2 regions of the Paenibacillus sp. EKM206P genome follow, and region 1 is predicted to be linked to the other one. Evidence: predicted binding sites of a transcription regulator. Region 1 holds the regulator's gene; the other holds the start of a gene.
What was found. The regulator Rex, encoded in region 1, represses fermentation and respiration genes when NADH is low (regulators of the CRP and FNR family bind a similar motif). The targets are predictions, from matches to a motif close to TTGTGAAATATTTCACAA.
Positions count from the first base shown of each region.

Region 2: a site for Rex is predicted at 5,641-5,658, ahead of G9G53_RS18155 (cytochrome ubiquinol oxidase subunit I). Genes of this name have one in related genera too.

Region 1 is NZ_JAAMNQ010000003.1:436,198-451,584, forward strand. Features, by position in the region: gene G9G53_RS08710 (AAA family ATPase) at 86-1,588, opposite strand; gene G9G53_RS08715 (hypothetical protein) at 1,581-2,114, opposite strand; gene G9G53_RS08720 (cell wall elongation regulator TseB-like domain-containing protein) at 2,561-3,085, opposite strand; gene G9G53_RS08725 (amidohydrolase) at 3,123-4,424, opposite strand; gene G9G53_RS08730 (redox-sensing transcriptional repressor Rex) at 4,411-5,064, opposite strand; gene dinG (ATP-dependent DNA helicase DinG) at 5,108-7,975, opposite strand; gene G9G53_RS08740 (tetratricopeptide repeat protein) at 8,133-8,765, opposite strand; gene panD (aspartate 1-decarboxylase) at 8,848-9,231, opposite strand; gene panC (pantoate--beta-alanine ligase) at 9,224-10,162, opposite strand; gene panB (3-methyl-2-oxobutanoate hydroxymethyltransferase) at 10,159-11,067, opposite strand; gene G9G53_RS08760 (biotin--[acetyl-CoA-carboxylase] ligase) at 11,414-12,388, opposite strand; gene G9G53_RS08765 (CCA tRNA nucleotidyltransferase) at 12,381-13,703, opposite strand; gene bshA (N-acetyl-alpha-D-glucosaminyl L-malate synthase BshA) at 13,759-14,922, opposite strand; gene bshB1 (bacillithiol biosynthesis deacetylase BshB1) at 15,007-15,387, opposite strand, start outside.
Region 2 is NZ_JAAMNQ010000009.1:99,438-114,824, forward strand. Features, by position in the region: gene cydC (thiol reductant ABC exporter subunit CydC) at 1-1,423, opposite strand, end outside; gene cydD (thiol reductant ABC exporter subunit CydD) at 1,407-3,164, opposite strand; gene cydB (cytochrome d ubiquinol oxidase subunit II) at 3,164-4,177, opposite strand; gene G9G53_RS18155 (cytochrome ubiquinol oxidase subunit I) at 4,164-5,570, opposite strand; gene G9G53_RS18160 (response regulator transcription factor) at 5,976-7,634, opposite strand; gene G9G53_RS18165 (cache domain-containing sensor histidine kinase) at 7,627-9,417, opposite strand; gene def (peptide deformylase) at 9,588-10,169, opposite strand; gene G9G53_RS18175 (polysaccharide pyruvyl transferase family protein) at 10,510-11,484, opposite strand; gene G9G53_RS18180 (lipopolysaccharide biosynthesis protein) at 11,459-12,838, opposite strand; gene G9G53_RS18185 (glycosyltransferase family 2 protein) at 12,912-13,865, opposite strand; gene G9G53_RS18190 (glycosyltransferase family 2 protein) at 13,906-14,847, opposite strand; gene G9G53_RS18195 (DUF1836 domain-containing protein) at 15,052-15,387, opposite strand, start outside.

The DNA.
Region 1 (15,387 bases):
TGTCGAAAAATACATGTTTATGTCCCAATAGATAATAATATCTTAGCACGGACTAAAAGTAAAAAAAAATAACCAGCATAAAAAATCATGCTGGTAATAAAGCATTTTCACTAAATTGACATCTAAATTGGTCTCCAGACAAAGTTTCCTCCTTCATCAGGATGTCAAGTGAGTTGTCGAACACAGGACGATGCTTTTCCAGCAGTTCCAAAGTTCGGGTATGCAGGTCAGCCATAATCTCGCCATTTTCCCGCATGAGTTCTTCTTTCGTTACCATTTCCATGTTAATAATGCCAAGTGAAGTCAAACCGGAAGTCATCATCGTATGAACGATGTTCAGTGCTTGCTCAAAATCATTACTAGAGCCGGTACTTCGACCGCCATAGTACATTTCTTCTGCCGCAGCCCCTGCGAGCGAGATCATAATCTGCTCCTCCAGGTACTGCTTGGTGTATAAATACTGCTCTTGCTGTGGATTGTGACGCACATACCCAAGCGCTTTCCCACGTGGGCTAAGTGCTACCTGGCTTACGCTACCAGGACGAACAATTTCGGCCATAATAGCATGTCCTAGTTCATGAATCGCTACACGTTTTTTCTCTTCCAAGGTCGATTCTCGATCTGTCTTTTCACCCATCATCACTTTGTCAATTGCCATCGACAGATGTTTCTGTGCAATCATTTTCTGATCCTGTCTCATTGCATAGATTGCCGCTTCATTCATTACGCTCTCCAGCTGTGCGCCAGAAAACCCATAAGATTCCTCAGCAATTTTATCCAGATTCGCATCTTCCTGAATCGGTTTGTTTTTGGCATGAATTTTGAGAATATGAAGACGGCCCTTCTTATCAGGCAAATCCACTTGAATATGACGGTCAAAACGCCCTGGACGCGTTAAGGCGCTGTCCAGCATTTCTTTACGGTTTGTTGCCGCAATGATCAAAATCCGCGGTGTATCTACCGAATAAATACCATCCATTTCTGTCAGCAACTGATTCAAAGTCTGATCATATTCTCGTTGCTGTCCACCCTCACGTTTACCACCAATAACGTCGATTTCGTCAATAAAAATAATTGCATTTTCCTTCTTTTCCTTGGCTGCACGAGTACGTGCCTCCCGGAACAACTCACGCACACGACCTGCTCCAACACCAACGTACATTTCAACAAATTCACTACCTGAGGCTGCAACAAAAACAGAATTAGTATAGTGTGCCGCTGCCTTAGCCATCAGTGTTTTTCCTGTTCCCGGAGGACCTGTGAGCAAAACGCCTTTTAATGGACGGATACCAAACTTGGAGATTTCATCATGTCGATTCAAAAAATCCAAGGCCTCACGCAGCTCCTGCTTAGCGCTTTCTTGCCCACCGATTTCCTCAAAAGTCAGCTTGTCCGGACCATTTTTTTTACGTTTACGTTCTTGCCCAGCACCTACGGCCAAGCCCCCACGAGCATGCATGAGCATTAACAAGCCGCTGAACATCACACCAGCAACTAGAAGAGGGATAATGTTTACCCCAATAAAAACGAGAAATATAATGGTTACAGGCACAATGCCGATTAATATTTCCTTGATCCATCTAGGCATTAGGCCATACCCCCATTTGCTGAGATTGACGTGGCAAAACGATAAACTTGGTCGCTTTCCCTTCGCTGAGTCGGATATAGACATTGTTCGAATCCATGTCGGTATCAGCTTTGATACCCGTCTTTTTCTTTTTCATATGCTCAACTGTAGATGAAATTTGAGTATACTTTCTATTTTCCATCGCTTCGGCTACAGGAAACATAGCCTCAGACCACCATTGATTCAGTGCTGAATTGGAACGGTCTGCAATATCGAGCTTAATGGTGCGGCTGCCAATGATGGATTGTCCTTTTTGCTTAACTACATCGACCAATCCGGCCACATCCGCCTGCGGTTTGAGATCTAGTTTCAATACAACCCGATCCTGTTTAATATCTATTTGAGCGCTTGTCACGCCTGGATATTGAGAAACCAGTTTTTCCAGAGGACTTTGCATTGTAACCTGACGGTAAATGAACCATCCCCCAAATAGCAGCAAAGCTGCCAAAACTGCCGCCACAACGATAGGAACTGCACGCAATTTCAAACAACATCCTCCTCTCAAAATGTAAAACTCAGAAGAAACGGGACGAATGTCAACAAACAACCAAATTGCATGATCTTACAGTGATCAGCAATTCTTTTTTCTATCATTTTTGTCTATCACTTATAAAATATAGTATATCATAACGTATATCTAAAATCGAAGGCAATGTGTGGAGGAGTTGTGATGAGGCAAAATCTTTGGTTATGGTGGAGGTGGGACGCTGCGTGTAGGATTTGATCTTACGATCGCTGTTGCCCGCCATAAAGATGAATTTGCCTTAGGAGAGAAGTTGGGTAGGTAAAGATGCTTCGCTGGCTTTCAGCTCATCTTTACGGCATAGCAAGACTAAAAGACGTAAATACGAATTTCATCGCATTTACGTCTTTTTCTTGAGCTTTTAATCATTTACTAGTCATTCATTCCACATCTGCTAATCCTCAACCAGCTCAGTTATTGGGCAAAGTATACTTTACCCCCGTCGCTCCCCCATCTGAAAAACGGTAAAAGGCATAGTAATGATGGCTTCCATCATCGTAAAACAGCTGCCACACATATTCGCCATTGAACACACTCGGCTGGAGGCTTACAATTTTTACACCTGGAAGCTGCTGCTGAATTAGCGACGTCATTTTTTGCTCGTCGACTCCGTTCTTCAGCAGCTCGGTATGAACACCGCTATTATCTGCGGCAGGTACGTTAGGTTGTCCCTCCACTTTTTGAAAAGGAACCCATACCATTATATTTTCATTCTGTGCATTTTTCCCTTGAACCACCCAATATACCTGATCCCACACAGACTTCCATGTTTGAGTCGTGCTAACCAGACCACCTGATTGCTTGGCCTTAATGATAGCGGCATTTTTCTCAGCCACCTGGTCTTGAGTAACATAGGAATAATACCAGAAAATGCTGACCAGGATCAGTATCACGGCCAAAATGGCGACCGCTATCCATTTTTTCTTATTTTTCAAACCCGTGCTTCCTCTCTAAGGGGATGTGACACCTGAATTAGCGCGACAGCAGCCCTTCAAAGGCGGCTTGTGCCTCATGTTTGATACGTTCCTCGTCCATAGTCAGGCATTCGCCGTTTTTCACAACCTGACGACCGTCTACCCACACATGAGCCACGTCCTTGGCGCTTGCAGAGTATACCGCATGGGAAATAAGATCTGTACGCGGCAAGAAATGTGCCTGATTCAGATCCAACGCGATAAAGTCAGCCTTGTTGCCTGCTGCCAACGCTCCTACTTCTTTTAAACCAATCGACTTTGCACCGTATTCCGTTGCCAGACGCAGCGCTTCACTTGCAGGAACTGCCGTAGGGTCACCGGATACACCCTTGTGAATAAGTGCTGCCAGACGCATTTCCTCGAACATATCCAGGTTATTATTGCTGGCAGGACCATCCGTTCCGAGAGAAACCGTAACCCCTGCACGCAGCAATTCAGGCACTCTTGCCACACCACTTGCCAGCTTCAAGTTGCTGCCAGGATTGTGGGAAACCGCTACACCACGTTCTGCCAGTAAAGCTATTTCTTCGTCGTTCAAATGAACGCCATGGGCAACAAGCGAAGGACGGGAGAAAAAGCCAAGCTTATCCAAGTGTGCAACCGGACGCAAACCGTAGTCGCGTACGTTTTGCTCTACTTCGGCGATCGTCTCAGACATGTGCGTATGCAGTGGCAAGTCCAGATCATGCGCAGCTTGTACGAATTTTTCAATAAACGCAGGTGGACATGTATATGGCGCGTGCGGAGACATCATCGTAGTAATACGCCCGTCTGCTTTACCGTGCCAGTTACGTGCAAAAGTCACGGCCTCTGCCAGCTTGATTCGCTGTTCTTCCTCCGAACATAGTCCAATTGCTCCACGCATCAGACTTGCACGAATACCTGACTCCTCAGCCACACGAGCCACTTCATCCATATGATCGTACATATCGAGGAAGGTTGTTGTTCCACCTTTCAGCATTTCCAGCACAGACAAGGACGTACCCCAGTACACGTCTGTAGATGTAAACTTGGCTTCCATAGGCCACATTTTTTCCTGAAGCCATACTTGAAGTGCCAAATCATCTCCATGCCCACGCAGTAGAGACATCGCCGCATGACCATGAGTATTGATCAGACCAGGTAAAAACAATAGCCCTTTACCATCGATCGCTTCCGTCTCTTCCTCACCCGCAGGCAAGGTTTCGCCAATATAAGTAATACGACTATCCTCCACAATCATAAAACCATGGACTACCCCTGCTTCTGGTCCATTTACTGCAAAAGATCCGTTTTTAATCATCCATTTATTCACTGTCATATTGTGCTTCTTCCTTTCCGTCCTCCAAATAATAAGCGAGGCTAAGCAAATCAGTTGTAAAGTCTGTGGCATGAATCCGAATGTTGGCTGGTGCCTTGAGAGTAGTCGGTGCAAAGTTCAGGATCGCTCCAATTCCGCTATCAATAAGCCTATCAGCCACGTGCTGTGCTTCAAAATCAGGTACGGTAATAATCCCGATTCGAATGTTTTTTTCTTTCACAGTCGCTTCCAGTTCATCCATCGGTTGCACGACCAATGTATTGATCTTGGTTCCTACCTTATCCGGAAACGCATCAAATACCGCCACAATCTTCATATTGTCTTTTAAATAAGCGTTATAATTCGAAAGGGCTTGCCCCAGATTACCCGCTCCGACCAAGACTACATTAATTTGTTGGTCGATTTTCAGGATATGGCGTATTTTCTCAATGAGATAAGAAACATCATAACCAATACCCTTCCGACCAAAATCTCCAAAATAAGCAAGATCTTTACGGATTTGGGCCGGGTTCAAATCTAGCCTCTGTCCCAACTCTTGTGAAGAGACCGTAGCCACCTCCCGTTTGTGAAGTGCATTCAGATAACGTAAATATACGGGTAACCTCCGTACGACAGCCTCTGAAATTTTATCTGATTTCATACTTGCTCCCCCTAATTGTAACGAACATACTTATGTCCGTCCGTTATGCCTCTGTCTCCGGGGCGGATTGGAGCCATTCGGCGATGCGGGGCACCATTTGCTCCGATGGCATATGCTCCATTTTTGGTCCCGGTAACGAGTACAAAAAGTGCTTTCCGTAATAGGATTCAATCACACGCGTATCATAAACGATAACGACCCCGTGGTCGTTCGCTGTACGTACCAACCGACCAAATCCCTGTTTGAAGCGAATGACCGCTTGAGGTACAGACAGCTTCATAAATGGATTCTTCTTCTGCTGCTGGAGCAGTTCGCTTTTTGCCTCCAGCAGCGGGTGATTCGGCGGTTGAAACGGCAAGCGAACAATGGCTAGACAAGTCAGAGCCTTCCCCGGAATATCGACGCCTTCCCAGAAACTGCTGGTCCCCAGCAATACAGAAGCTTTCGCTTCCTGAAACCGGCGGGTTAGCTTGCTGCGACTTCCACTGTCCACACCTTGTCCCAGCACAGTAATTTCGCTGGATGCTAAGGCCTCTTTGAGCGGCTCATACACTTGCCGGAGCATCCGATAGGACGTAAACAGAACGAGCATTCTCCCCTGCGTCGCCTGAGCAGTCGCTCCTAGAGAGCTAACGAGCATATCTACAAAATGTGCATCTCCTACACTGCCCTTCACACTTGGGAAATCCCGTGGAATAACCAGCAACACCTGATCCCTGTAATTAAAGGGTGACGGGAGCTGCGAAGTCATCAGCCGCTCTTGATCTGCGGCCTCCTGTAAGCCGAGCTGATCGATCATGTACTGAAACGACTTATCTACCGACAAGGTAGCAGAAGTCAGAATAATGCTTCTTTTTTTGTCAAAAAACATTTCTTTCAACTGGCGGCTCACATCGACGGGTACCGCATAAAATTGCAATGATTTACTACGGAATTGCCCGCTCGCCTCGAGCCAGTATACGGTTGTTTCATCATCGAGTCGGATAAAAAAGCGCAAATTTTCTCGAATCCCCGCCAAATCCTTGAGCAGACCCGTGATATCTGTAATAAGGCTATCCGCCGCATAATCGTCATGTTCTTCCTTGACGTCCAGCATCAGCTTGTCGCCCTTGCGCAAAATTTCGCTCATCGTTACATATAGCTGATTTTCCAAAGCTCCCGCCTGATCCCACTTTGCAGGCTTGGCCGAAGGTTTGAGACGGGAAGAAAACTGTCCTGTTTCACCCGGTGTCGCATCACTTCGCTCCGGCAACATGCCAAACAGCTTGTCGCTTAGCAGGTCCCAAGTTTCCTTCACCTCTAACACGAGCGGATACAGCTGGTCGATAGTTGAGGCCCAATCTGCCGACTTCTCGTGCCCCGATTTCGCCAACTGTTGACGAAGTGAAGGCAGTTGTCCATTCTTGCTGTCTTTGAACAGTCGCGTCAGTGTATGCACGAGTGTGAAATATTTCATATGCATACCTAGGTGTTTACCAGCTACTTCCTCCAGGTGATGGGCTTCATCTATCACCAGATGTTCATAGCTCGGCAATAACTGATGACTGGCTTTGACGTCTGTGAACAACTTAGAGTGATTCGTAATAACAACATCCGCTATTCCTGCTTCATGGCGTGCACGATGATAATAACATTTGCGGAACCATGGGCAAGAACGACCAAGACAGGACTCTGAATCACTCGCCACCGTTTCCCAGAAATCCCCTCCACGGTTGCTCAGATTCAGTTCTTCATCATCACCGGTTTCTGTTAGCGTCAACCAGACGATCATCTGAGCCGCTGTAATTAAATCTTCCTTCGGTGTAGCGAAGTCTCTTCTGTTTATTTTATGTTCAAACTTACGCAGACACAAATAATGTCCCCGACCCTTGAAAATAGCAGCCCGGAACGGAAACGGAATCACCTTGGTTAGCATCGGAATGTCGCGCTCGCGTAATTGCTCCTGCAGGTTGATCGTATGTGTACTCACCATAACGCGCTGTCCCTTTTTCACACTGTGATACAGCGATGGGAGCAAATAACCCAGAGACTTCCCTGTTCCTGTACCTGCTTCAATCAGCAGATGCTTGTCTTCACTCAGTGCCTGATTCACACCCTCAATCATCTGTATCTGCGCCTCGCGCTCCTCATATTGACTCAAGGATGAACGCAAATTGTCCCGCACATCATCCATGTACTCCTCAAAGGTAACACCTGACAGTGGATTCGGGTCATCTTCTCTACGCGGAGCAGCTAGCTCCGTCCAATCTTCCACTTTTAGCGCAAGCTGACGAAAAAACTGATATCCCTCCAAATCCTGAATAGGATCAAGCTCTTTCTCTTCACGCACCCCATCAAGAAACCATCCAAGGTCACTGTCTTCCTCTGCAAACAAATCACTAAGCCGCTGTATCGTTATCAGAGGTAATGCTTGAAGCTCACCCAGACACTTTAAAAATACCTCGGCCGTAGCCAATGCGTCGCTGTCTGCTTGGTGAGGGCGATCATGTGCCAGCCCGAACTCAGAAGACACAAAACCCAACTGATACGAAGATAGTGATGGAAACATAATTTTCAGAAAATCCATTGTATCCAAGATTCTTCCGCTAAATGGCAAGTATCCGCACCGATCCAGAGCGTTTTGCAAAAAATTAAAATCAAACGCCACATTATGACCGACCAGTACAACATCGTCCAGCATAGGCACAAGCTCCATCATCATTTCTTCAAGTGCAGGTGCATCCTTCACGTCATCGTCTGTAATTCCGGTCAATCCAGTGATAAAAGGTGGAATAGATCTGCCAGGGTTCACATAAGAGCCGTAAACACGGGAAATGCTGTTATCATGATCTATAATTGCAAGTCCGACTTGAATGATGTCATCCGCGGACTGGGTGCCTGTCGTTTCAAAATCCAATACCGCAAATTTCATTCGGGCTTAATCCTTTCTTATGACACTTACAAAAATAATAACTCCGTATATTAGCATAGCAGAAGATCGCGTGTTTGGAAATTAAGACAGCCAAAAAAGACGATGCATACGCCGCCTCAGGAGGTGGGCATGCATCGTCTTACTCGGTGTCTGACAACTACATCCAGGTCATTATGGAGCTGTCGTATCGAAGCTTTTCGGTACCGGACAAACAGGCTTCCATATTGTACAGCGGCTCGGGTAACGCAGGATCTAACTGATGTGCGAGAGCAAAACATTTTTGCGCCTCCTCTACGTCAGCCTGCTTTGCCAACAGACAGCCTAGCGCATTATAGATGACCGCTTTTAGTCCTGCCTGCTCAGTCAGGTCCAGCACCTTCTGAAAATGGTATACAGCTTCTGCTGGATCATCTAGTTGAAAATAGGCCATTCCCATATACATGCGACTCTGCCAACTGTTCGGAAAATGCTGTAGTACCTGCTCAAATTGTTGGATCGCCTCAGAGTACATAAGTAATCGATAATACCCTTGCCCCCGACTAAAAGCCGGCAGCTCTTTTTCAGGCAGCTCCGTGTCAGACATATCGGTCTCCGCGGAAAAGCCGGCCGCACGCAGGCACACCATTTTTTCCTCAAAGGCCAGCCACTCATCCATAATTCCGTCACTCATTCTCCGCAGCAGACTCCAGTGCTGTAGCAGCTCCTGCCTGCGGGAGCCCTGGGCTGATGGGTAATGCTTCACGATATCATCTAACATGCTGTTCATTTCTGCGAATACATGCTGGAACATGTGCATCCCGCCCTTATGAAAGATGGATTAATACACTCACATTTTTCGCTTAAAAGACGGGTTTCATCCGCACTCCCATTCATTACATGATCGTCGCATGTACTTCTTTGTTCATCGTTTGGGCTGGTTTATTATGTTCATCAACAAATACCACTGTTGGTTTGTATGTTTTGGCCTCTTCATTTGACATGGAAGCATAGGAAATAATAATGACTGTATCACCAGGCTGCACCAAACGAGCTGCCGCACCGTTGAGACAGATCACACCGCTCCCACGCGGTCCGGGGATAACATAGGTTTCCAGTCGAGCTCCATTGTTATTGTTTACAATTTGAACCTTTTCATTCTCCAACAAATCCGATGTCTCCATGAGATCTTCATCTATAGTGATACTCCCCACATAGTTCAGGTTAGCTTCCGTAACCGTAGCGCGGTGAATTTTGGATTTCATCATAGTTCTAAACATGGGAAAGCACCTCCGCCTTCTGTATTCTTATATTGTCAATCAGTCGGGTACTGCCAAATTTCACAGCTAGCGCTACGATGATGTCTTCCTGAACATCACATAGCCGCTGCTCGGGAAGAAGGGGCTCCAGACCGGGAAAAGTTAAAATTTCAATGTAATCAATGTCTGCTAAAGGAGAGTAAGTAATGGTGGACTCCACCATTTGATGTAACTGACGAATCGTAATTGTGTTTGTTACAATATCTTCGCTCACTTCTTGCACCTTACGCAGTGACTGGGACAGCACCAATGCCTGCTCGCGCTGTTCTGCACTTAAATACACGTTACGGGAGCTGAGGGCCAAACCATCCGCCTCTCTGACGATGGGACAAGGTACGATAGTCACGTTCATATTGAGATCAGTCACCATCTGCTGGAGCACAGCAACCTGCTGTGCGTCCTTCATCCCAAAAAAGGCCAAATCAGGACCTATCATGTTAAAAAGCTTGGCTACCACCGTAGTCACACCATCAAAATGGCCGGGACGGGAAGCACCGCACAAGCGATCTGTCAAAGCGGATACACGAATTTTGGTTTGGGTTGGTTGTGGATACATTTCTGCTACAGTTGGCAAAAATACAATATCCACGCCCTCACGCCGTGCTACCTCCAAATCACGAGCTTCATCGCGGGGATAGCTTTCCAGATCTTCATTCGGTCCAAATTGGATCGGATTTACGAAAATGCTAAGCACCACCGTATCTGCCATTTCACGCGCCTTGTGCATCAAGCTCGCATGTCCTTCATGCAGGTATCCCATCGTTGGTACAAAGCCGACTTTATGTTGCAGTAAAGAGGCAGAATCGTGTACCGTTTTTGCTCCATTGGCTCCAAGTTGCCGACGTTCGGCAATAACCTTGCGTAGTTGAGCCACTTCTCTTACGATGATCATGACTGAGATTCCACCTTTTCCTTAGCTTGTTTCTGCGCTTGTCCTTTTGCCTGTCCGTACAAGGACTCCAGGGACTCCACAACACGGTCATCCGCGCTGAATACATGCTCTGCGGCCGGGAATGCCCGCCCTTTCACATCACTCACATACTGCTCAATGCTGCTACGGATCAAGCCGCCTACATCGGCATAGGTTTTAACAAAGCGTTTGCTGAAATAAGGAGATGCGTACTGAATCAGATCGTGATAAACAAGTACTTGACCGTCACATCCACGTCCTGCACCGATTCCAATGGTTGGAATGGAAAGTTCTTTAGAAATCGCCGTTGCCACTTCCTCAGTCACCAATTCCAAGACAATACCAAAGGCACCCGCCTGCTCTAATGCCTTGGCATCTGCCATCAACCGGCGTGCGTCTGCTTCGTCCTTACCTTGAATGCGATAGCCACCAATTTGATTAACTGATTGTGGAGTAAGCCCGATATGTCCCAGCACAGGTACACCTGCCTGAACAGTCGCTTTTACGACATCGGTAATTTCAGCTCCGCCCTCCAATTTAACAGCATGCGCATGTCCTTCTTGCATCAGACGGCGGATGCCTTGAAGACTTTCGGATATGCTGCCGTGATATGTCATAAAAGGCATGTCCGCTACGATAAATGTATGCTCAGCGCCTCTTGCAACTGTCCGGGAATGGTACACCATATCATCCAAGGTCACAGGGATGGTCGAATCGTAACCAAGAACTACGTTACCCAGCGAGTCCCCCACGAGAATGATGTCAATTCCCGCCTCCTCGGCTATCTTAGCCGATGGATAATCATAGGCGGTCAGCATACTGAGCGGAATGCCCTCCTGCTTCATTTTTTTCATTTTTACAATATTCAGCGCTTGTTTTCCTGCCATCGCGAATGGCTCCCTTCCATCTTTTTTTGGCACAAAAAATAACCTTTTATGAACGCCTGTACATCTGCGTCATCAAAAGGTCCGAACAGCCAAAAAAGACACTCATTTTGAGATCGTCCCTTCTGTCTCGGTCCTGTTCGGCTCAGAGCAGAATCCAACGTAACCTTCAAATGAAGTTATGATGGTCTTACAAACTTGCTAAAGTAGAGCAATGTGCCCTTGGAGTGCAGCTCGGACCGTCCGATGCCGCCTCCTGCACAGTATAACAAAAAACATCAGCTTTTTCACGTGAAGTTTCACACAGGAAACAGAAAGATTGTGGTCGTATACTCAGCTAGGGTCGCTTCTACAATTGTATATCCCCTGAAATAACCTGAATCCGCTCACCCTGGTTCGTTTCTATCACTAGTGCCCCTGAAGGGTCCAAGCCCACCGCTGTACCTTCTACCGCTATCCCTTGTCCCGTATGTGCCCGAACGCTGCGGTTCATCGTCACGGATAACGCCTCCCACAGCATGGCTATGGGCTGGAACCCCTGCTCGGCATACAACTTACTTAGCAGCTCCATTTCTTCCAGAACTGCAGCAATCAGTGCAGTACGGTCAATTTCAAGCCCTGCTTCTATTTTCAAGGATGTCCCTACATGGGATAGCTCTTCCGGGTAATCTTCTTTATTTAAATTTACGTCAATGCCGACCCCTGCAATACAGTAGCGGACCCGTTGATCCTCTGTTGCAGATTCCAACAGAATACCGGATACTTTGCGACCATGAATCAACAGATCGTTTGGCCATTTGATTCCTGCCTCCACACCCGTCAGTCGGCGAATAGCCCGGCATACCGCCACGCCTGTAAGCAGCGTTAGCTGGGGGGTAAAGGCCATGGGCTGGGTGGGGCGCAATACAATGCTCATCCATATCCCTTTGCCGCGAGGGGAATACCATTTCCGTCCCTGACGTCCCCGACCCGCCGTCTGTTCTTCTGCCAGCACTACCGTTCCCTCCGGCGCATCCTCTTCTGCTAAACGCATAGCATCCTGCTGAGTGGATACCGTCGAATCCAGCACTATGATACGCTGGCCAAACGATTGTGTAGTTAATAGATCTGCCAATTTGGATACTTCCAATCGGTCAGGCCGAGATATCAACCGATAGCCCCGGCGCGAAGAGGCATCGATATTATAACCCAGCTCACGCAGTTTGTTGATTTGCTTCCATATTGCTGTGCGACTAACGGAGAGGCGTCGGCTAATCTCCTCACCAGATACGTAATCGGATGAACCTTCCTCCAGTATGCCTAACAGTCTATCATGATTATTCACTACTCATCACCCGTTTCACTTCCTGAAGCAATGTTTCTGTTTCATTCGGGATATCTCCGCAAGCGACCGCTTGTAAAAGCCGTTCCATCATCTGCCCCAGCCAAGGTCCACCTGGTCGATTCATTGCCTGAACCAGTTCATTTCCAGTAATATTTAAATCTTTGATACGAACGACGGCAGCCTGCTGTGTCCACGAGTTTGCCAGTTCGGCAATCTTCTTCACATGCTTTTCTACCCACGGCGGTAATCCACGGAACGAAGAAGGCAGTGTCTTGTGAAGCTCCAGCCAGTCTGAAGCTGTATCCTTTCCCAGCTTAATTAACAATCGAATCCAGTTACGACGCAGTACCTCGTCGTTGATAGGGTCAGAATCTCTCGAAACAGAGTTGTCAGCTATGGCAACAGCATGGCTGATGAGCTCGGTCTCCCATTCCAATAAATGAACCAAACGCCAACGTACGGCGTTGGAGAAGGTCCAAGCTCTTAATAGCTCGTCCGCTGCCTCGGAGCTAAGTCTACAAGACATAAGGAGCAAACCCCACCGTAGCTCTGCTGGCAGCTGCACGATCTCCTTGAGCGCCTGTGCGTCACATTGTTCCCAGGGAACCGGAACCTTCGTACAGCCAAGCAATCCGCTACGTCCCAGCATCTCCAATCCACGTAATGGGTCAGGCCCCGCTAGCATCTTTTCTAACTCGACTCGTACCCGTTCCATGGCTATATATCGGAGTCCCTCTCTGCGACGGATCATACCTTTCCAGGTATTGTAGGCCACCCGGAACCGAAATACAGAGGCAAAACGGATGCAACGCAGCATTCGCAGCCCGTCCTCCTCAAAGCGTTCCTCAGCTCGTCCCACACAACGAACGAGAGCAGCTCGCAAATCGGCTTCTCCCCCAAACGGGTCCACCCGCTCTCCGTGTTCTGCCATCGCAATCGCATTCATAGTAAAATCCCGTCGCATCAGATCCTCACGGATATCCTTCACGAAGGCAACTTCCGTTGGCCGGCGGTGATCAGCATAACCGCTTTCTGTACGAAAAGTGGTCACCTCGAACGCATAGCCACCCTGCATAACCGTTACCGTCCCATGCTGGATTCCTGTCGGAATAACATGAGGGAATAGCGCTAAGACCTGTTCAGGCTCAGCCGAAGTGGTCAGATCCATATCATGAATAGCTCGTCCTAATAGCTCATCCCGCACACAGCCGCCAACCCAGTAAGCTTCGTGGCCTGCTGCTGTTAGTGTATGTATGACCTCTCTGCCATGAAGTGCCATCTCTTGGTCAGCGCATTGCCAAGTATTTGTATTCATAGGGTTTCCCCCTTTGCAAGTATTCAATATAAAAAACGGACGCGAGTCCGCCCCCTTAAACGCTGATCGGTTTAAGATCCGGCACCTCGCGTCCCAACACACGGTAATAGATTTCTTCATATTGACGGGTAATCAGCTCATCACAAAAAACGGTACGGGCGCGGGTCAGACACGCTTCACGGAAACGTTCCGCCATCGCTTCATCGGACAACAGCTCAACTGCATAATCAGCCATCGCCTCAGTATTACCAATTTCAGCAAGATACCCCGTACTTCCATGCACAACGAGTTCAGGAACTCCTCCGGCCTGAGAACCGATTGTCGGCACTCCACAGGCCATTGCTTCCAGCGCAACCAAACCAAAACTTTCTTTTTCCGAGGGAAGCAGCAGCACATCCGCCATAGAAATCACTTCTGCGATCTGATCCTGCTTACCTAAAAAGAAGACCTTGTCTTGAAGACCTAAATCCTCAATTTTGCAGCGGATTTTTGGTAGATCCGGTCCTTCCCCCACCAGCAGCAGCTTCGCAGGCACTTTTCGTTGCACTCTTTCAAATATATCCAACACATCGCCCACCCTTTTGACAGGACGGAAATTGGAAATATGCATCATTATTTTTTCATGCGGTTGGGCAAAGTCTCTTCTAAGCGCAGCGGCATCTCGTGGATAATACACCCGTTTATCTACAAAATTATAGGTTAAATCAATAGGCCGTGTAATTTCCAGCGCATCTATCGTCTCCCGAATCAAATCTTTGGAAACCGCCGTCACAGCGTCACTTTTGTTAATAGCCAGCCGAATCAGGTCCTTCAACGACTCATCCTGTGCCAACACTGTAATGTCCGTACCGTGCAGGGTGGTTACCACCTTCAGATGATCACCCACCATTTCCTTCGCCAAGTAAGCGCACACTGCATGTGGTACCGCATAATGAACATGGAGTACATCCAAATTCTTCATTTGTGCGACTTGGGCCATTTTGGTCGCCAGTGACAAATCATAGGGCGGATATCTAAACACGTAATAATCGTTAATTTCAACCTCATGATAAAAAATATTTTTCTGAAACGTCCCGCCCAATCTGAACGGAATGCTATTGGCAATAAAATGAACCTCGTGCCCTTTTTCTGCCAGCAACTTGCCTAGCTCAGTAGCCACTACGCCGGAACCACCCAGCGACGGATAACAGGTAATTCCAATTTTCAGTTTGTCATTCAAGCTAGCTGCCTCCTTCCGCTCACCAGTGATAACTTTTCTGCCGATTTATTTTAACACTCTGCAAAATGCTCAAGTATAGAATTCTTATGTGAATAGCTTAACCAGATATGGCGTTTTGGACGCAAACCCTTCTGCATACGTAATCAGTTTGCGCTGACCCAACAACGAGTCGCGAGCTTTTACGCGTTCCACATATCCCTGATTTAATGGTGTGGACACTGTATCCTTTCCAGGCGCTGCCTGAAATTGCGAAGCATAACTCAATAACGACTGTTCCTTGACTTCATAATGCTCGGTGATATCCACAATCATATCCGTTCTGCCAATATCATTGATAAAATAAAAATATAATTGCTCTACCTGTATCGCAGGATTTTCTGGCATAAAACGTCGCAACTTCGCGTTAAATACCGCTTCCTCCACCAACTTGCTACACATGACATGGTCTGGATGCCGATCCTCCCA
Region 2 (15,387 bases), on a different contig from region 1:
GCTCCGTCACTGCACGCACCTCATCCAGCGTAGCATCGGGTCGTCCCAGCCGAATATTGTTCGCTACCGTTGTATCGAATAAATATGGCTGCTGGTTTAGCACCGCAAATAAACTGGAGTATGCTCCACCTGTATATACGGGAATCCCTGCGACAGTGACGCTACCTTCATCAGGCTGCAATGCTCCCTGAATCAGGTTCAGTAGCGTGGACTTGCCCGCACCACTGCGGCCAAGCAATGCAACCTTGCCCCCCTGCGGTACGTGCAAGGAGATATCACGCACGCTCCATTCCTGCGTTGCCGCATAGCGGTAGCTTACGTTGTTCAGCAGCAGGTCTCCTCCGTTGCCCAATCCCAGAGCGGTAGACTGCTCATCTATAGTGTCAGCTGTGCGGCCTGCTGCTGGGTGTCCTGCATCCCCAGTAACCGGAAGCGATGATGACACAGGTGTATGTGTATCTTTCTCCGAATCCTTCAACCGTCGAAGGGAATCCTGATACTCCGGCGCATGCACCACTGCTTCTCCAGCGCGAACGAAGGCATCCAGCAATGGAAAAGCCACAAGGGCAAAGGATGCCAACCATGTGGCTTCTATTCGATTCTGTGCTACTAGGCCTCCGGCCCACACAGTCATAATCACAATCCCGCCGCCTACAACGCATTGTGCTATCCAATGAGAACGCCACTCGCTCCGGCGAAGTGAATTTTCCATCACGGCAGCCCTATTGTGCCGTTGTGTAAAGGTACTCAGGAAATGCCCAGTCCGTCCGCTCAGCACCAGATCACTCATGCCGAACAGAGCATCCGTCAGGTCCTGATAGGCTTTACTCCGTTCCTGCTTGAACATTCGCCGTTTGGCGAGTGAGGTCCATAGTGAGATAGCTGGGGCAATAAAAAGCAAAAATCCTCCATATAGCGCCATAAGCAAGGCAAAGGTTCCGTCCATCCGTCCGAGCGCCGAGATGCCTGCTGCATAAATCAGCAAAGCCGATAACGCAGGCAGAACTAGCTTCAAATAGATGTTTTGAAGCTGCTCAATATCCTCTGCCAGCAAACCCAAGAGGTCCCCCGTACGGAATTTGCTGCGAATCATCAGCGCCTGCGGTTCCACTGCCCGATATAAGCGTACTCGCATACGGGACACAAGGCGCAATGCTGCATCATGTCCTACCAAGCGTTCCAGGTACTGAATAACCGCTTTACTAAAGCCAAACGTCCGCACAAGTACAATGGGCACGTACACCATTAATATATTTTCCGGTTTTAAGGCCGAACGGGTAATCAGATGACCGGACGTAAAAAGCAACGCGCCCGCACATCCAATGGCCAGCGCGCCCAAAAGAGCAGCTAGCAGAAAGGCCCAAAAATATTGTCTCAGATACGTCACAAACCAGCCTTGTCTGCTATTATCCGTTACTCTCATATCGTCCGTTCCCTCCTTCCGACATCCCCGTCAGCAATCGGTAATATGCCCCCTTACGGGCAATCAATTGTTGATGGGAACCTACTTCTTCCAGACGACCTTGATTCATCATCCAGACACAGTCCATATCTGGCATCCAATGTAGCCGGTGGGTGGCAAGAAACACTCTTTTGTGTTTCAAAACCGATAAAATCGTCTGTTTTAGCTCCCACTCTGTCTCAATATCCAGATGCGCCGTAGGCTCATCCAATAAAATGACCGGACGGTTACTGAGCAACGCCCGCGCCAATGCAATCCGCTGCGCCTGTCCTCCGCTCAACGTCCTACCCGCTTCACCAATGGGCTCATTCATTCCACCCGGAAGACCGTCTACCAGTTCACGCAGTCCAACCGCGTCAACCGCCCACTCCACCTGCTGGTTGGATGCCTCCGGTTCATAAAAACGAATATTATCTGCCAGAGAAGTGCTAAACAGGTATGGATGCTGTGGAATATACGCAATATGCCGTTGCCATTCAGCTTTTGCATCCCCAGCCAATCTGCATCCATTCAGGAGCAGTTCGCCCGAAGTGGGATCAGCAAAGCCGCCAAGCAGACTAAGCAGCGTCGTTTTACCTGCACCACTAGCTCCAACGATGCCGATCATGTTCATGTGCGGTTCAACATTGGCAGACACATGTTCAAGCCGAGCCGAACCGTCTTCATTAAGGAGGCACACATCGGACAGCTCGAGAATGTCCTGTCCCGTGATGTCCAATCCTTTATCGTTAACTGCCTGTTTATTCGGCTCGGTCGCATCATCTTCTTTACTGAGAATGGAGCGGATTGCTCCCCAAGCCTCCTTCCCATCCAGTGAAGCATGATAGTCTGATCCCAACTGGCGTATGGGCATAAAATATTCTGGGGCCAGAATAAGCACCGCAAGCGCTGCCTCCAAACCCACCGAGCCACTAATCAGGCGCAAACCCAAGCCTACCGCGACAAATGCGACCGATAGCATACTAAAAAAATCAAGGGCAAATGAGGAAAGAAACGCTACCCGCAGCGTGCGCATCGTTGCCGTGCGGTATTGGTCGCTGACCTTCCCAACCGTTTCCCCATGCTCTTGGCTACGACCCAAAAACCTTAGTGTCTGAAGTCCGCGCAGCGAATCCGTGAAATGATGAGATAACAGACGATAGGAACGCCACTGCTTGTCTGCCTGCTTCCGCGCCGCCAAGCCGAGCAAAATAAAAAAGCCTACCAGGATTGGCATCGTAGTCGTCAAAATCACACCTGAAATGACATCCAATGTGAAAACATACACAAGTACAAGTATAGTGACAGCCATCATGTCAATCATACGAGGAATGGACAGTTCCAAATACGTGCGAAAACGATCCATGCCGTCCAGCGCTAGCGTCACCAACTTGCCGCTACCTTCCTGCGCTGCAAAACCCGGTCCCCGTTCGAACAAACGTGCAAGCAGACGCTCCCGTAAGGAAGCGCCTGAAGCTTCAGCAAAACGGCCTGCTGTCCGGCGTTGCAGCCAGATCGCCGTATGCCTCGTTGCAAAAGCAGCGAAAAACAACGCCAGCGACGGCCAAGCCATCACCAGCGGATTTTGTTCAAACAAAATCGTAACAGCCTTTGCCAAGAAGACTGCTTGTGCAATCACTGCGGCCCCCTGGAGCAGGGAAAGGGCAGCCAGTAGCAGCATCACTGGCCGAATGCCCTTTAATTCAAACCATGCCTTATCCATTAGTATTCCAAATGATCCTTCTCACTGAGACGCTTATGGAAAACAAAATAGCTCCACGCCTGATAAGCCAGCACAAAGGGTAAAAGCGTTGCTGCAACAATCGTCATGGCTTTCAGTGTGTAATGACTGGAGCTTGCATTATAAATCGTCAAATCAAAAGCACTGTTAATCGAGCTCACCATAAATCTTGGGAACAAACCGACGAATAACGAAACGAAGGTCAGCAAAATCACTGCACCTGTCATCCCGAAGGCCCATCCTTCGCGGCGCTGCTTCAGGAAGTACCACGTCAGCACATAGGCGACAATTCCGACTGCTACCGCAGCATACATAAAGGGACCGCGACGCGCAAATAAATCCGTTGCAAAATAAGTCCATACCACCATGCCCGCAAGTAAAATGCCCAATACCGGAAGAAATTTGGACGCAATCACGCGAGCACGATCCCGTACTTCTCCAATCGTCCGCAGAGAAATAAACGTCAGTCCGTGCATTAGGCACATTCCGACCACTGTCAGTCCAATCCATACGGTATATCCATTGAATACATCGGGAAATCCAGCTTTCAAATCCATGTTTTGCTGAATAGGTACACCTTTCACCAAAGCCGCAAAAGCCATACCGAACAGCATCGGCGGTAGAAAGCTGCCAATCAGAATGCAGGCATCCCACGTTCCTGTCCACCATTTTCCTTCAGCCTTGCCGCGGAACTCAAAAGAAACTCCACGCAAGATCAAACCTAGCAAAATAAACACAAATACGAGATAATATCCGCTGAACATAGTCGCATAAAAATGCGGAAAAGCGGCAAACATTGCACCTGCTGCTGTAATCAGCCACACTTCGTTGGCATCCCAGAATGGACCAATCGTATTGATCATCAAACGTTTTTGTTGGTCGTTACGCGGCACCAATCCTGTGGCCATTCCTACGCCAAAATCAAAGCCCTCCAGAAAAAAGAAGCCGGTAAACAGCACAGCGATCAATAAGAACCATAAATCATTTAGCGACAATGGTGTCACCCCCTTGAGCAAAAGGATCATGAATTACCGTTTGCTGATGTGGCTCAATATCTGGACCTTTGCGAGCCGTACGGTAAAACAGAAACGCCAGCACACCTGTTAAAATTAAATACAATGTGGTAAATGAGATGAACGAGAATAGCACTTCTCCTGCCACAACTGTAGGCGAAACAGAATCTTTCGTTTGAAGCAAACCAAATACCGTCCACGGTTGGCGACCTATTTCAGTCATGATCCAACCTGAAGTATTCCCAATGAATGGAAGGCATATCCCCCATATCATCAGACGGAAGAACCAGCGATGTGAACCTTCCAGCTTTTTACGGAACGTCAGGTAAGCCCCGTATAAGGCGAGTGCAATCATGCCACATCCAGCCGCAATCATAATGCGGAAGCTCCAAAACGTGGTACGTACTGGCGGGATATAATCGCCCGGACCATACGTTTTTTCATATTGGGCTTGCAGCTCATTCATACCAGGCACAGAGCCGGTAAATTTACTATAGGATAGAAAACTCAAAGCAAAAGGAACTTTAATCTCAAAGGAATTTTCCTTGTTTCCAGGATCAATCCATGCGATAACGGTCCAAGGAGCGGGGTCACCACTGTTCTCCCATAAGCCCTCACTGGCAGCCATCTTCATCGGTTGTGTTTTCACCAAATATTGAGCCTGTCCATGACCAAACAACGGAATAGCAATGGCACTAATTAATGCAACAATAATGCTCAATTTGAAAGAAGGTTTAAAAAAGTCCAGATTCTTTTTGTGCATCAGCTTCCATGCACTGATACCCGCGATCAGAAATGCTCCTGTCGCAAAAGCAGCAAACAATGTATGTGGGAATTCCCATAACAGTTGTTCATTCGTTAGCAGAGCAGCAAAATCTTTCATTTCTGCACGTCCATTTTGAATCTCATAGCCTACTGGACGCTGCATGAAGGAATTAGCAGCTAGAATCCACAATGCCGATAACATCGTACCGATAGATACCAACCACATACAAATTAAATGGACCGTTTTGGACAATCTTTCCCAACCGAATACCCATAATCCGATAAAGGTCGATTCCAGGAAAAATGCAAGCAGCGCTTCAATCGCCAGCGGCGTACCAAATACATCACCCACAAAACGGGAAAAGTCCGACCAGTTCATCCCGAACTGAAATTCTTGCAAAATCCCAGTGACTACGCCCAGTGCAAAGTTAATCAGCAGAAACGTTCCCCAGAATTGAGCCATTTTTTTGTACAAGTCATTTTTCTTAATAACATACATAGTCTCCATAATTGCCACCAATAACGACAATCCAATGGAGATCGGCACATAAACAAAGTGAAGAATCGTTGTGGTTGCAAACTGCAACCGTGCCAAATCCAATACGTCCATGATGTTGCTCCTCCCCCTACACTTCTCTTAACATTGATTTATAGTGTCTGTAATCTGAAGTCTTCTACATTTGTGATAGTATTCACATTCTTACATATGCAGCGGTCACTTTTTTAGAAAATGACTCACTCAACTACCTTCACTATGGTTATCATGATCCGGCTTCAGATTATCCCCATTATATAGAATAAATTTAAATGAAATAGAATCGAAAATGTGAACATCGTGTCAAAGCTGTGTCATAATGATGGCGATTTGATGAAAACGACCTAAACTCCATAATAAATGTGACATTTTCGATTGATCTATCTGTTTTTTCGCCATAAAAAAAGCCTCTCTTCGTTCGGAGGTCGTACCTCCGACATCTGCAAGAGAGACTTCATAGCGTTAAACCTAGGGATTCTATCAACAGCCATCTGTTCCTCCGTTCTTTTGAACCCGATTACGATAGGAGGAAGGTGACATTCCAGCATACTTTTTAAATTTACTATGAAAATAATCTGCGTTCGCATACCCTACGCGTTCCGCCACCTGGTGTACCTTAATTCCTTGTGCAAGCAACTCCCTTGCTCGCTCAATCCTCACCTTATCCAGGTAGGCATTAAAGGCCTCGCCAGTATGACTTTTGAACAATTTGCCCAAATAGCCACTATTGTAATTAAACATATCTGCCAGTAACTCCAATCGCAAATTTTCATCATAATGACTATGAATAAAGTCAATCATTTGTTTCATGATGATGTCCTTGCCACCGGGATCAGTCTGTCCAATCCATTGCAACACATGCTCCAGCGAGTGATCCACCAGCTCGCCCAATGTGGAATAAGCATATACATCGGTTATAAAGCTGGAGTGCTCCTCCAGCACGGTTCGGCTGTGATCCTGTCCGGCTGCATACTTGTTCAACGCCAGTGTGAATGTTTGGGCGAACGCCGCCTTGATTGCGGATTCTGTACGATAAATCCGTGGAAATTGGCCTTCCATTTCCTTAATGACACGGGTTGCAGCTTCACTATTAGCCATATCTAGCGCATAGTACAGCTTTTCTGCATAACGTAGGGGATCATCTGTGGCACTATCAGACGTTCCACTCATTTCAGTCTCGACTGTCTCCAATTTGTGTAGGTCTCCGGAAAGCATGACTCTTTCTGCCCGGAACAAAAACGTACGCTCCAATAATCGCAGTGCCTGCTCAAAAGATCTGGGAATGTCGTTAAGAATGGCTACAGGATCACCGGCAGCCGCATAAATTTCCGTAGCCCACGCCTTTAGCTCCTGTCGCCAAGCAGCCAGTAACTGAACAGCATCTTTCTCCGTTTTTAACGTGGCGGGAAGCAAAAGACCCATATATATTCCAGCCTCAAACACGATACCTCTGCCTTGCTCATGGCACATTTCTGTTAGCCGCTGCTTTGCTGCCGACTGCCGGACTTGCCGATCCCAGTCAGGTATACGCAAATCCAGCAGAATAATCTGATAGCTACTCCAGTCCAACGCTGGTAACGCGGGCTGTTGCCCAAGTTTTTCGTTACCTCTTTGATGTTCAGCTTGCTTGGATGCTTTGTGCAGAGAATCGTTGCTTTCCACAGCATTGCGAGCATGCTCACGATGAACCGGAAACAATAGCGCTTCGATCCAATTACGCTCATGGGAAGGTGGACTTCCCCATTTGCCGTCTTCTTTCTCGTCCTCAATGTTTTGCCGTACCCGTTTCAACTCTGACGTCATTTCTTCCTCATCAACTGGCTTCAGTAGATAGCCATCTACTCCGAAGCCCATGGCTTGCCGTGCATAATCAAAGTCTGCATATCCGCTTAATATGAGAAAATGATACGGCTCCCCGTTCTTTTCACGTATACTACGTATAACCTCCAGTCCACTCATCCCGGGCATACGAATATCTACAATGACCAGCTCCGGTCGATGCTCTCCGAACTTATCCAGAGCCTCACGTCCATTCCCTGCCGTATCGACAATACGGAAGCCACAATCCCCCCAGTCAATAATGGAGGACAATCCTTCACGAATCGCAGGCTCATCATCTACAATCATCGCTTTATACATTCGACTCTTCCTCCCTTGGTATGGAAAAGTATACGGTTGTTCCTACTTGTAATGCGCTTTCAATATGCAATCCATAACGTTCACCATACATCAATGTCAGACGTTGATGTACATTACGCAGGCCAATACTGCTCCCTTCCGGCTCATCCGTCCCCCTGATCCGAGCTAGCAGACGGGTCAGTTGCCCAGCTTCCATGCCGATCCCGTCATCTTCTACTTTAATTTTCAACTTTCTTTGTTCTATTGCAATATTTACCTTCACGGTAACCGGCTCTTCCTTATTTTCCAGTCCATGAATGACCGCATTTTCCACCAGCGGTTGTATGATTAAGGGAGGAATCGACATGTCCGTCGCATCTTCTTCCAAATTCACTTCATAGATCAAGCGATTTCCAAATCTGAATTGCTGAATTTGCAAATAGGATCGCACCATATCCAGCTCCTGTAGTACCGTCGTTTTACCACTGCCAATCTCCAGATTCCGGCGCATCAGCCTGCCAAGCAAACGCACCGTCGTTGCAATTTCCGCTTCCCCATTCAGATGTGCTTTCATTCGAATAGATTCTAATGCATTAAACAGAAAGTGTGGATTAATTTGGCTGGCCATCATTTTTAACTTGATATCCTTTTGTGCCAATTCCAGCCTGTTGTTGTGCTCACTCGTCTCATAGACCTGCGCCATGAGTTGGCGAATACTACTCACCATATAGTTGAAACGGCGGGATAAATCCCCGATCTCGTCCCTTCCCTCCACACTCGATACCACATGAAAATCGCCCGCGGCTACCTTACCCAGCTCATAGCTCAACCGCTGTAGGCGTTTGGTAATCAGCCAGGAAATGATGGTGATCAGAATCAGTGCCATAATCAGCACTGCAAGGACACATAAAGCACCAATCAGACTGATTCGATTGGCTCCCTGTACAATATGCTCCGTTGAAAACACTGAAATAATCGTAAATCCGCTCACACTGGAGGCGGGCAGCAGCTCATCCACAATGATGTTGGAGGGTATTCCGTTGATTTTCGCTTCATATATCCCCTTACCCGCACGCTGGACATCAAAGCCCAAATGTAAATCGCCCAACGTCTGCCCCACCGACTGCGGGCGAGTAGCTGCGACCACAATCCCGTTACGATCCGTAATCAATGTTTCAAAAGGCTCCTTGCTCAGCATATGATTCAACTCGGTCTGACTCAGCGATATCATCAGAATTCCCTTGGTATTGTATTCAGGAAATGGAATTTGCCGTATCAGGCTCAGGCGATTAACCGGATTATCTTCCTTATCCTGAATGTAAAACCAGTTAATCGCCGTCCCCTTCAATGCCGTCTGGAACCACTGTTGCCGCTCAATGTTAGAGTCCACTGGAATAAACTCCAGATTATTGACAAGCGTCGGATTGTACGAATAGAACCGAATGGTAGCAACCTCTCTATATTGCTGAGTGTACTCATTAAAATCCTTGTATTGATGATACGCATTCATCAGCTCTACCATACCCGGATACCGTCGGTTCGCCATCTCCCTCAGCCTTTTATCGAACATGAGCCCATTTGAAATATCCGTTGGCACACGCAGTAAATTTGCCGTCTGGCTCTTGATCTTTTCCACATTGTTTACCGTCTGGGCAATTGCACTATTCAATGCCTGTTCTCGCAAATAAAAAGTAACGCAGCCGCCAACCACCAGCACCGGAATCATGACAATTAGTACGTAGGAGAACAGCAGCTTATTCCGCATACGCATATTACTCATCAGAAGCCATACTCCACGATTCATGCCATCCCTCCCACAAGATAAGCGCTTACATTTTTTTGCGTGTTTTCACATCCTCCATCTCGACCTATATGTATGTATCCAGTTTAATGCTTCGTAACCTCTATATCTATGTTTTTTGCAAAATTTAAAAAATGTGGCGAACAGAGTCACCACACTTTACGATTCCTAAACTATTTACGTACAAAAGGTTCGACATGCACTCCCTGCGGTAGCTTGTGCGGATCTTCCGGGTTGATACGGTCATAGAACATAATACCATCCAAATGGTCCATTTCATGCTGTACAACAATCGCTGCATAACCTTTGAACGTCAATAGCTCCTGTGTTCCGTCTGGTAAAGTGGCCTTAATACGAATTTTTTCGTAACGCGGTACATATCCGGCTACGTACCGATCTACCGACAAGCACCCCTCACCCTGCTCCAAATAAATCATGGACGTGGAGTGGCTGACTAACTTCGGATTAAACAACGCATACTCTACCGTTTTGTCTCCATCTTCATAATAAATAGCGCACATTCTTTTGTTCAAACCTACCTGGTTTGCAGATAACCCCACACCCGGGCGCAGTTCATAGCGGGTAGCCAGCTCTTCATTTTGGCTATTTTTCAGATAATCCAGCATCCATTGCATCTGTTGAAGATCCTCTTCAGATAGTGGCAAGCATACCGGATCAACCTTCGTACGCAAAATAGACTCCCCTTCACGCACGATATCCTTCGTGAGAAGCATGTCCATCGATTGATTACTCATTCGTCAGCCTCGATTCATTAAAATAAATATATTTTCATGTGATGTACTGCCATGTAATATGTGATGCGGTGCAAAAACTGTGGGATTTCCCGGTTTTCTGCAAGTTTTATCCCATAAATTATATCTATTCATGAAATGAATTGTCAAAATAAAGCGACGTTTTTTGGGGGGGAAATTGGCGCAATAAAGACCTCTACGGGGGCGTCCTACTCTTTTAGATTAAGTCATTAAATATACACTGCCTTTATTATTTATCACATTAAATGATTTTGTCTCTATATAAAAGCCTCCTAAATCATTTCAATGATCAGGAGGCTTTTGAAAATAATTTTTCTTACTATTAAGATGGCTGCTCCAACGCACTTGGAGCTTCACTAAACAGCTTCGCCTTTGGATTCGGGTGTGTCCAGGTATTATAATATTGCGAGTTCTTGCCGTAGGAATTGTCAATGACAACGTGCGGCATATCAAGCAGGCAGGCCAGAATGTGACCGTGTAGCCGTGAAGTGCGAACCTCGCGATAAGAACTGAACAGCGTAACCGCCTTGTTCATGAGATGGTCGGTGTACTTGTACCAGAATGTACGGGTAGGCAACGGGCCGCCGATTTTCTTATTCAGTCGGTAAAACTTTTGGAAATAGACGATCCCCTTCACTTCCAGCGGAGTGAATAAAGTATCCCAGTCCAGACGGTGAGCGGCATCAGCCTCGTCATCGAATTTTTTTTGGCCCCCCACCGTTTCAATATCCGTACGCAGGAAGTACAGTACGTCCTTCACGGTTTCCGTAGTCGGCTTCAATGGCCAGAGCTGGTGAGCCATATCAGGACATAGTGTGATACTGCACTGGTTCAGCTTGTCCTTAGCCCACTGATAAGAGCGAGTATCCCGCACAAACATATGTAGATCCGGGTGAGCATTAAACAGGGCAGCGACCTCATTAGCCTTCTGTTCAGATTGAAAGTGGATCGTTTGCGGCATAATCACAATTCGGTGGTTAGGGAAATCGCGAACGATGCGTTCCCGCAAATTTTGGTGATTTGAATAGAGATCGCCGAAGTTGCCGCCGCCGTGGCACACGATAATCCAGTCACCCGGAATTTGAAGCTGATCGGGAATATCCATGGCGCTATAACGAGCACGGACACGGATGCCATTATCCTTGAAGAACGCCTCGGTGCCTTTCATGATGAGTACATCCCCACCGTTATTATAGACGGGATAGTCGACATAAATGATATTCGAACCTTGGGGGACTACGTCGAGAATGACGCTCAGCTTATTTTTCAGTTTAGCCATGGGATGCAAATTCGGCATCTTTCAGTTCTCCCTTCCTGCGCTTCTTTTGTATAGTTTGAATGACAAATGTAATATCACTTTTATCAAAAATGATCCGTGATAGCGGAACATTGAAAAACATGGGGAACGAGAACAGTGAGAACGCCAACCGAACACAAGCGCCTACAAGCAAAGCAATCGCAATGCCATCCAGACCGAAGATCGGTGTACAAATAAAAAACAGACCGACGGTGATCGCATAGGCTACAATTTGCCGGAACAATACCAGTCCCGGACGCCCCAGCGCGTTAAAGGCCGAAGCCAGAATCCATGAGCCGCCACCAATGATACATTCCAGTGACAGCAGGTAGAACGTTAGCGATGCTTCCAGAAAAGCGGGGCCGTACAGCAAACCCAGCATGTATCGTCCAATGAAGAGAGCAGGCACAATGACGATTAGCATCGCAGCCATAGAGATGCGAAAAGCACGTCCTACCGTTTCGACAATCTTGCTGTGCTCCATTCCCGTAACCTTTGGAAAGGTAACGTTAGTGACGGCATTTTGCACTACATTGAACACACGAGACAAGGCGTAGACGACAGAGTACAGGCCGAACGCTTTGGGTGATAGCAGTGCCACAATAACGATTTTGTCCGTTTGTGTGGACAGCGTCCCCATCAACTCCATCCCGTAAACCCTCGCTCCATAGCTATAATAAGGACGAAGCACTTGGCGGCTGGTAAATGGGCGGAAAGTACGCAAATTCATATACTTGCGCAAACGGAGGAACGCCCACACTAGTGCAAGGAAACTCGCGGCAAAATTCACTGCTCCAGCCAGTTGCACATTGAGCAAGCCCATCAGCCACAGTGTCACCAGACCGATGAAATTCAGTAGTGGGTAGTAAAACAACAGACCATTATATACGCTAAATCGATCCAGCCCTTGCGACAATGCTGTCGTCAGCGCTGTAAGCACTGCCAGCGGTATGGCTGCCGCACAATAAAGCTGGGACAGTTGGATGATGTCCGCACCATAACCATTCAGCCACAGCGGCATGCATATCCAGGCCACCGCTCCTGCCAACAAGCTGGCAGGCAACTGAATCCAGAGCGACAACGCCAGCAATTCTTCCGTCGTGCCTGTTTTCTTCTTGATGTTATAAATTAACGACGTTGGTAACCCGAAGCTCAACACACTGCCGATCAGCGTAGGCCAGAACAGAACTGCCGCCAGTTCTCCTTTCCCCTCTACTCCGAGCATACGTGCGGTCAGGATGGAAGTCAGGGTCGTAACGATTAGCACAAAAAAATTGTTAAAGCTCGTGCGCATGATCGTTTTGGCGAGACTGTCACCCGTGAATACTTTCCTTGCTGCTGTCCATGTGCTCATGTTACGTCCAACTCCTGTTCCTTATTAAGCCTCTCGTCTCTATGCTCGCATCGCGTCTTTTGACGCACCTCCATCAGCCTACCGTTTTTTTGGAATTGCGTTCAGGCAACTGCCCCCCGCCAACAAGATCCTTTGGACTTGAAAAGATCGCTTTCAACGCTCTTCTATAGCCTTGAATGGCAGTATGATTTTTCTTGGGCTTTTCTCTCAAAATCTGATACAACGTCGTCCAGTATAGCGCTGCATAACCAATCGGCCCAGATCCCTCATCACGCAGTAAATGAATATGATTCATCACCCGCATATAAGTAACCTGCTCCATATTGTCGCGTGAGGACGGCGATTCGTGATGAAGCAGCGTAAGCGCCGGGTTAATGTACAATGGGCCGCTTTTCATTGCGATGCGCGAAAGTAACAGATCCTCGCCTACGCTATAGCTTTGCAACCAAGGTACCGGCTCTAGACTGCGAATCGCCTCACGGCGAAATGACATATTACAGCCATGAAAAAACTGGGTTCTAAACGTCTTCTTGGCCTTATGCCAGTTATACATCGAGCCGGACTGACCGCTGAGGGACAACCTCCCTTTGGACAAAGACTGCTGGAATGACAGCAAGCATCGAATCGTTCCCATGAAGCTGTTACTCATTCCCTGTGCAATACCGCCGACACCAGCAGCCTGCGGGTAAACCTCATAGGTACGCATCAACTCATTTAAATAGTTGCTCGGCAACTCAACATCATCGTCAAGGAACAAAATAATGTCACCCTGCGCAAGTTCAGCTGTCTTTACACGAGATAACCATAATCCCGGCTGCTCCTTACGATGATATCGGTAGGTAATTCCCGCTCCGCCCAACTGACGCTCATAGCGTTCCAGCACATGCTTCGGCAGTTCTCCGTCGTCAATAATCCATAGCTCGGTTTCACATGCCTCCGGTGCTCCCCCAATGGCAATTGAATTGATGCATCGGGTCAGATCGTCAACCCGATTTCGGGTGCACAGAGCAATGGACAAGCTTAACATCATACTCCCCCTTTATCCTGTCAATGTGTAAAAAAACAGATTACTGAACCGCCGGGCCTAAATATTCGTTATATTTTTGCTTGCGCGGGTTCAGAATGAACAACACCCCCTGCTTGTATCCATCTGCGGCATTAAAATTGCGACGCAGCGTTTCTTTGAGCATCAAGTAGGATAAGGTCCATAAAAGGGCTCCATACTGAATCACTCCAGCCTTTTTCAAAGCAAGAAAATAATAGTGGTTAATCGCTGTAGCCTTGGCTACTTTGCCCGCCTTATCGCGCGAGCTTGGAGATTCATGATGAATGATGGTTAAGTCAGGATTGATAACCAATTTGCCGTAACGGCTCGCTAACTGGCACATGTACAAATCATCAGCCACAGCATAACTGGTCATCCACGGATACGGCTTCATGTCCCGAAGCGCATCCCTCCGAAATGACATATTGCAGCCATGGAAAAATTCTGTATCGAAAACCTCTGTTGCTTCGCCCCAACGCAGCAAAGAACCTGCCAGACTACTAGGCGAGAGCTTGCCGAGGGATGAAGACATCTGAAATGTCAAAACGCCCAGCAGCTTTCCTGCCCGGCTCGAATGTAATCCCTTTGCAATCCCTCCAACACCCACAATCGTTTTATCCTGATCATAGGTATCGAGCAAGCGCCGGATATAGAGTTTATCGTCCAGTTCTGCATCGTCGTCAAAATACAGCACAATATCATACCGCACAAGGGACAAGGCCTCATAGCGAGATAACCAAACGCCGGGACGACTTTTTTTATAATATTTCAAAACGCTTTGAGGCAATCCGGATACCATGTGACGGTACTGCTCGATCTGTTGGTCGGAAATATCGCCGTCATCAACAATCAGCAGTTCTACAGCCGTATGCTCCAATTGCTGTTGTACTGCAATAGATTGTATACAGCGTGTCAGGTCTTCGATCCGGTTGCGGGTACAAATGATGATGGAGACATCGGACATGCCATTACCTCCTGTGTGTGTATCCAGATGCTTTGGAAGAGATATTCAAAGTTTTTCCAATTGCTGGATTATATATGTTTATTGTATCTTTGACAGCGTTTTAGTGTATATACCTCTTTTGTATACTTTTTCAGTCTCCAAAAGGGTAGACAATCCTCTAAAAAGAGCAAAAAAATAGGATTGGCTTCTAATGCCAATCCTGATTTACCCTTGGAAGTCCAGAAACAACGTCGCATTCACATACCGACGTGCCATGGACAAAAAATAACTATTTTGCACCGCTACTGCAGCCACCAGCAAAGTATTACGCACTGCTTCACACTGGTTAGGGGTCAAATGCTGTAAACGACTGGTGTATTGATCAGCCGCCTGAACCAGCAACTCCTCTGTCGCACCTTCCTGACGCTGCTGTACTGTAACGGAATCTCCGTTATCCTTTACATAGCCTGCACCAGCAACATCGAGCAGTTGGTCTCCGTTCGCATCCAGCTCCTCAAACAAAGTTGAGTAGGCAGCGTACAAATCGACCGGCTGAATCAG